Regions from separate parts of the Pseudoalteromonas sp. MB41 genome, predicted to be linked through region 1. Evidence: predicted binding sites of a transcription regulator. Region 1 holds the regulator's gene; each other region holds the start of a gene.

The links. The regulator sigma-54, encoded in region 1, starts transcription at its own class of promoters, with help from an activator protein. The targets are predictions, from matches to a motif close to GTTGGCACGNNNNTNGNNT.
Region 2: LPA49_RS15190 (flagellar basal body rod protein FlgF) is a predicted target of sigma-54. The motif match lies at 1,244-1,262, and genes of this name have one in related genera.
Region 3: LPA49_RS05800 (DUF3192 domain-containing protein) is a predicted target of sigma-54. The motif match lies at 1,254-1,272, and genes of this name have one in related genera.

What each region holds. Positions count from the first base shown of each region.
Region 1 covers NZ_JAJJZF010000013.1:35,205-37,479, forward strand. Annotated here, with positions in the region: gene lptB (LPS export ABC transporter ATP-binding protein) at 1-288, shown strand, start outside; gene LPA49_RS13300 (RNA polymerase factor sigma-54) at 403-1,899, shown strand; gene hpf (ribosome hibernation promoting factor) at 1,926-2,213, shown strand; gene ptsN (PTS IIA-like nitrogen regulatory protein PtsN) at 2,217-2,275, shown strand, end outside.
Region 2 covers NZ_JAJJZF010000016.1:88,517-90,791, forward strand. Annotated here, with positions in the region: gene flgG (flagellar basal-body rod protein FlgG) at 1-423, opposite strand, end outside; gene LPA49_RS15190 (flagellar basal body rod protein FlgF) at 445-1,209, opposite strand; gene flgE (flagellar hook protein FlgE) at 1,359-2,275, opposite strand, start outside.
Region 3 covers NZ_JAJJZF010000003.1:117,950-120,224, forward strand. Annotated here, with positions in the region: gene LPA49_RS05795 (diguanylate cyclase) at 1-793, shown strand, start outside; gene LPA49_RS05800 (DUF3192 domain-containing protein) at 830-1,213, opposite strand; gene LPA49_RS05805 (D-2-hydroxyacid dehydrogenase) at 1,374-2,275, opposite strand, start outside.

The DNA of each region.
Region 1 (2,275 bases):
GAAATAGCACGCGCACTGGCCGCTGACCCTAAATTTATTTTGCTCGATGAGCCTTTTGCTGGTGTTGATCCTATTTCAGTGTTAGATATAAAGAAAATTATCGAGCACTTAAAAAATCGTGGTATTGGTGTATTAATTACTGACCACAATGTGAGAGAAACCCTTGATGTTTGTGAAAAAGCCTACATTGTTTCTCATGGGGAGCTAATTGCATCAGGTACACCTGAACATGTGTTAGCCGACCAAACTGTACGCGATGTGTATCTAGGCGAGCAATTCAGGCTTTAAATACGCCACCGACTAGAGCATCTGCTAGACTTATAACAATGACAATAAATCAAATAAATAGTTAACGGCATCGTGCTATTGTTTGATAAGACTAAAAAGGATTGTTAGGGATACATGAGGCAATCATTACAGCTGCGCATGGGCCAGCAACTTACAATGACTCCACAACTGCAACAGGCTATCCGTTTGTTGCAGCTCAGTACATTGGATCTCCAGCAAGAAATTCAAGAAGCGTTAGACTCTAACCCTTTGCTTGAAGTTGAAGAAGCAGATTATGCAGAAGAGAGTATTGGCAAGAACGAGCAAAAAGCCGAATCTGACGATACCCAACTAAGCGCGTCGGCTGACGAAGCTGCGAGCGAGTACGAGCAAGAAAGCAGTGATGCCCTCAACAAAGACACCGTAAGTGACGACTTAGCAATGGATGTTACGTGGGATGAGTACATGAGTGCTGCCCCATCAAGTTCCTCAGGTCCAATGCCTGAAGATGAATCAATTTACCAAGGCGCATCAACCGAAACTCTCCACGAATACCTAATGTGGCAGTTACAACTGACTCCATTCAGCCCAACAGACGAAGCGATTGCCGTTGCGATTGTTGAGGCAATTGATGATTCGGGTATTTTAACCGTAAGCTGCGAAGACATTGTTGAAAGCTTCAATCAAAATAACGATGAAGAAGAAATCGAACTTGATGAAGTCGAAGCTGTCCTAAAAAGAATCCAATTATTCGATCCTGTCGGTATTGGCGCACGTAGTTTACAAGAATGTTTGTGTATTCAATTACGCCAATTCGATGTTGACACCCCCTATTTAGCTGAAACTAAAATGGTGTTATCAGAACATATTGAATTATTAGCGAGTCGTGACTATCGCACTTTGATGAAAAAGACTAAGCTTAAAGAAAGTGAGCTGAAAGAAGTCATGACATTGATCCACAGCTTAAATCCAAAGCCTGCGGATACAATTGTTAGAGAAGAATCTGAATACGTGATACCCGATGTATCCGTAAAAAAAATAAAAGGCCGTTGGGTAGTTGAACTAAACCCAGACTGCATGCCGAAAATCAGAGTGAATAGCCACTATGCGGCGATGTCACGTTCTGTAAAATCAAGCAGTGATAGCCAATTTATTCGCTCTCATTTACAAGAAGCAAAATGGTTTATTAAAAGCTTAGAAAGCCGTAATGACACGTTATTAAAAGTGACTAACTGTATTGTTCAACAACAACAGGCTTTCTTTGAACATGGTCCTGAGGCCATGAAACCCATGGTATTAAATGATGTCGCGGAAATGGTCGAAATGCATGAATCAACAATTTCGCGAGTAACAACACAAAAATACATGCATACCCCGCGGGGAATTTTTGAGTTGAAATATTTCTTCTCCAGCCATGTAAGCACTGAAAATGGGGGTGAGTGTTCATCTACGGCAATTCGCGCTTTAATCAAAAAGCTAATCGCCGCAGAAAACACAGCTAAACCATTGAGTGATAGCAAAATTGCAGATATATTGGCTGAGCAAGGAATTAAAGTAGCTAGACGGACAATAGCAAAATATCGAGAGTCTCTAGCAATACCTCCGTCGAATCAGCGTAAGAGTCTGATTTAGACGTTTTACATAGAAGGAAAATGCTTATGCAACTAAATTTAACTGGTCGTCATGTAGAAATCACAGATTCATTAAGAGACTATGTAAACACCAAGTTTGCGAAACTAGAAAGGCATTTTGACCACATTAATAATGTTCATGTCATTCTAGATGTAGAAAAACTAAGCCAAAAAGCAGAAGCAACTTTACATGTAAACGGAGGCGAGTTATTTGCCTCTACTGAACACCAAGATATGTATGCAGCCATCGACTCGTTAATCGATAAACTTGATCGTCAAGTAATTAAACACAAAGAGAAATTAGCTCGACACTAAATTATGAAACTTAGTTCACTTACTAACCAGGACTGCAGCAAAGCTGCGGTCCTTTTTAATAG
Region 2 (2,275 bases), on a different contig from region 1:
CATCTCTGGTTGCACAGGAAAACCGGCTCCCGCGGTAACAATGCGGCCATCTTCATCGGTGGTAAATTGACCATTACGCGAATAAGCGATATTGCCATCTGGGAGTAACACCTCAAAAAAGCCCGGTCCTGAAATCATCCAATCCAATGAATTTTCAGTGGTAAGCATGTTACCTTGTGAAAAGTTCTTTTGGTTAGCAACCACTTTCGCACCCGCGCCTAACATCAAACCTGATGGCATTTCAGTGTCTTGTGAGGAACGGCCACCTGGCTGATTAATATTTTGATACAATAAATCTTCAAATACGGCGCGGCTTTTTTTGTAACCGACCGTGCTGGCATTCGCGAGATTATTTGAGATCACCGAAATATCGGTTTGTTGGGCGTCAAGCCCGGTTTTACTGATCCACAATGCAGGATTCATAACTCTACCCTCTCAGTCATCTTAAACAATGCGTAACAGCTGATCTTGACGTTCATCAATTTCTTCCGCTGTTTTCATCAATTTAACTTGTAATTCAAATTGGCGTTGATTGCTGATCATATCGACCATTTCATGTACGGGGTTAACGTTGGACATTTCAAGGGTGCCCGAAAGCACTTTTACATTATTTGAAATGTCGCAAAACCCACATAAATCATTTACCAACATGTCTGGCTTTGGCCTAAATAAGCCATCATTGCCTTTTTCTAGTTGATTGTTATCGGCTTCGATTACCTTTAAACGATCAACCACTTCTAAAAAGTTTGCAGGTGCCCCTTGTGGACGCACCTGAATTGACCCATCAGAACTAAATTCAATCTTCTCGATTGGTAAAGGCAAAATAATGGGGCCACCTTCGCCAATAACTTGACGACCATGACTGGTCATCAATGCGCCATCGGGAGTAATATTCAGCGTGCCTGTTTTGGTATAGGCTTCATTGCCCGATGCATCTTGTACGCTTAACCAACCCCGATCACTCATGGCAATATCAAGTTCTCGGCCTGTTTCAACAAAACCACCCGACTCCATGTTAGAACCTGGGCGCTCTTGCATTGCGAATACACGCGATGGCAAGCCTTCGCCAAATGCTTGCATTGAGCGTGCTTGTGCAAAATCAGCTTTAAAGCCAGTGGTGTTTGCATTTGCTAAGTTGTTTGCCTTTAATTCAAGGCCACGCAAGCTTTGCTTTGCACCAGACATGGCAATGTAGACCATTTTGTCCATAACATTGACTCACTAAAAATACGATAACTATGAAATGCAATAAAAGTGCCAAAGTAAAATTGACGCGGAAATAAGCAAAGGAAAATAAAAAAAGGCTGCCAATAGAGGGGGCAGCCTTTCGTGTCGGATTAAGCTTAGAGCCGCTAAAATTAACGGATCTGTAAGATATTTTGTTGTAATGTTGAGTTAACTTCTAAGGCACGTGAGTTCGCCTGGAAATTACGCTGTGCGCTGATAAGGTCAACCAGTTCATTCGTTAAATTAACGTTTGATTGCTCAAGTGCTGATGAGTTAATTGAACCCAATGTGCCTGAGTTTGGCTCACCCGCAATAGGCTCACCCGAGGTTAGGCTTTTCTTCCAAGAAGTGTCACCCGCTTGTTGTAAGCCTTGAGAGTTTGAAAAGCGCACCATAGCCACTTGGCCTAAGAATGAAGTATCGCCATTGCTGTATGAAGCAACTACTTTTCCATCTGCACCAATATCAATGCCCGCTAAACGACCGACTGTCGCACCATCTTGCTCAAGTGCTTTTACTTCAAAGTTACTGGCGTATTGCGTAGGCACTTTATTAGCGGTGCCTGCTTCGTCACGCCAATTAACCGTGATTTCATTCGGGAACTGTGCGCCATTACCAAGTAGTGTCGATAAACCTGACGAAGCACCTGAAGGCAAAATAATGTCATCAAATGTGGTTTCTGGAGCGGTTACGTTCGGTAAACCCGCCGCCGTGAACTCAAGTGTATCAATTGGCGTGTGTGCACCTGTGCCCGTTGCAGCACCTGAATCATCAAACGCTTGACCATCCATTGTGGCGTACACTTCCCACGTATTTGGCGTTGCTGTAGGGTCTTGCTTTACAAAAAATAACTGCACAACATGCGGCTCACCTAATGAGTCATAAACAGTTGTTGAAGTAGACGAGTTATAGCTCGTGCTATCAGTTGGATCAAAGGTTGTCGTTGTTGGCGTATCGACACGTGCGTCTAAATTCATTGAGCTGTAGATATTACTCGTATGACGAGGCGAACCTGAAGCATCTGGAATTTGAATCGGTGAAGTAGTAC
Region 3 (2,275 bases), on a different contig from region 1:
TTTAAAAACACAGTCCGTTGATTTATTGATTCTGGATATTGTTATGCCCGGTATTGATGGGTATGAGGTACTGAGCAAAATAAAAGAAAATACCGTCACAAATATGCTGCCTGTTATTTTTATTTCTGCTAATTCGAGCCATGACGACGAAGCAAAAGGCCTCGAGTTGGGGGCGATGGATTATATAACTAAACCCTTTAGTGCTGCGATTGTTCGTGCGCGTGTGCGTAATCAGTTATTAATCAAACAAAAAAATGACTTGCTCGAAATGTTAGCGTCAATCGATGGCCTGACTGAAATTCCTAATAGACGTTATCTAGATGAAAATCTTGCCCGAGAATGGCGTCGCTGTCGTCGCGATCAAACCCCTTTGTCTGTATTACTCATGGATGTGGATCATTTTAAACGGTTTAATGATTGCTATGGCCACCGAGCGGGTGATGATTGCTTAAAACGAATTGCTCATGCGCTTGTTGGGGCCTGCGAGCGAGGCAGTGACTTTGTGGCGCGCTATGGGGGGGAAGAGTTTGCGGCTGTTTTGCCTAATACAACGGCAACACAAGCAATCGCATTTGCTAATAAATTACGACATGCAGTGAGTAATTTAGGTATTCCCCATACCGCTTCGTTAAATTCGGATCATGTGACAATTAGTATCGGCATTGCGACCACAGAAACAGGCCAAGTATACGCTGAACAAACGCTGCTTGAAGAAGCTGACTTAGGGTTATATCAGGCTAAAGATGGCGGACGTGACCAAGTTGTTTCGCGATTAGTGAATGTGAGTGGGTAAAGAGTAGGCAAGGCCTACTCTGCCATTTTTGGCTAATTAGCCATTGCTCAGTGATTTATAAATGGTATCACCAACGCCAATTAGCTTATCGTTTTTAAATACCAGTGGTGTGCACTCATCTTTTGTCATTTTACCATCAGAGTGAATGCTATGAGTTGCATAAAACAATACTTGGTAAACATCGTCACCTTGTTTTAGTAATTCAGTGAAGTTAGGGGTGTGAAGTTTATTAAGTACCACTTGGTAGTTAGTATCAAGCGCAAGAGTCGAAATGATTTCGCGGTTATTTTTGTGCTGCTTTTGCCAGCTCGTCGATGAATCACCTGCCCAATGTGTTTCAGCTTCACCATCAGATACTGCAATGACACAGCCAGTTAAAAATGGTGCAGTAAGCGCTGCAATTAAAAGTGCTTTTTTCATTTTTTTATCCCTAGAATTTAATGTTTACGTTGCTCTTAATTAGCAATCAGCTTGCCACATTTTAAAAAGTAAATTAAATCAAGTAATTAGATTTTAATTGGTCAATTGGCTAGGAGCTTTTTTGCAAACCAGTTCGCTCAATTGACCAAAAAATTGCAATTTAGACCAACCTATTGCGCTCATTTCCTTGGTTAAATGCTTTGATATTTAACGCGATTTCTTTCACTAAGCGAATAATAGACTCTTTACTTGCCCAGGCAATGTGCGGCGTAAGTAATAAATTGTCGCCAGTGTATCGGGCAAGTGGGTTATCTGCCTCGGCGGGTTCTTTACTGAGTACATCAACACCCGCGCCAGCAATCACATTATTAGCAAGCGCAGATGCTAAATCAGCCTCATTAATAATCCCTCCACGGGCAGTATTAATAAGGATGGCAGAGGGTTTCATCATGTTCAGCTCATGAGCCGCAATTTGATCGCGAGTTTCTTCTGTTAACGGGCAGTGAACACTGATTATATCAGCCGTTTTTAATGCTTGCTCAAAACTAACGCGACCTTCACGCGGTGTATGTCCTTTACGTTCACTGATAATTACATGGGCACCAAATGCGGTTGCAACTTCAGCAACCGCTTTGCCCAACGAGCCGTAGCCAATAATTGCTAAGGTTTTCCCAGCAATTTCATTAAAGCTGTAATCTAAGCGACAAAACATCGGACTCTGCTGCCATAAACCTTGCTGGCAATCACGAATGTACTTGTGTGTGTTACCAAGCAGATTGGTGATCAATGTAAACGTGTGTTGAACCACTGAAGGTGTTGAATATCCAGCCACATTGGTCACGGCGATGTTATGGGCTTTTGCTGCTGGTAAATCAATATTATTGGTGCCAGTTGCAGCAACGCAAATTAATTTTAAATGAGGTAACTGCGCCATTGCTTGTTGATTTATAACTACTTTATTCGTTACTACTACATCAGCGTCTTGGCAGCGTTCAATTAATTCGTGCTGATTAGTTAGGTTATAGCAAGTGAGTGAACCTAATTGTGCCAGCTCATCTAACG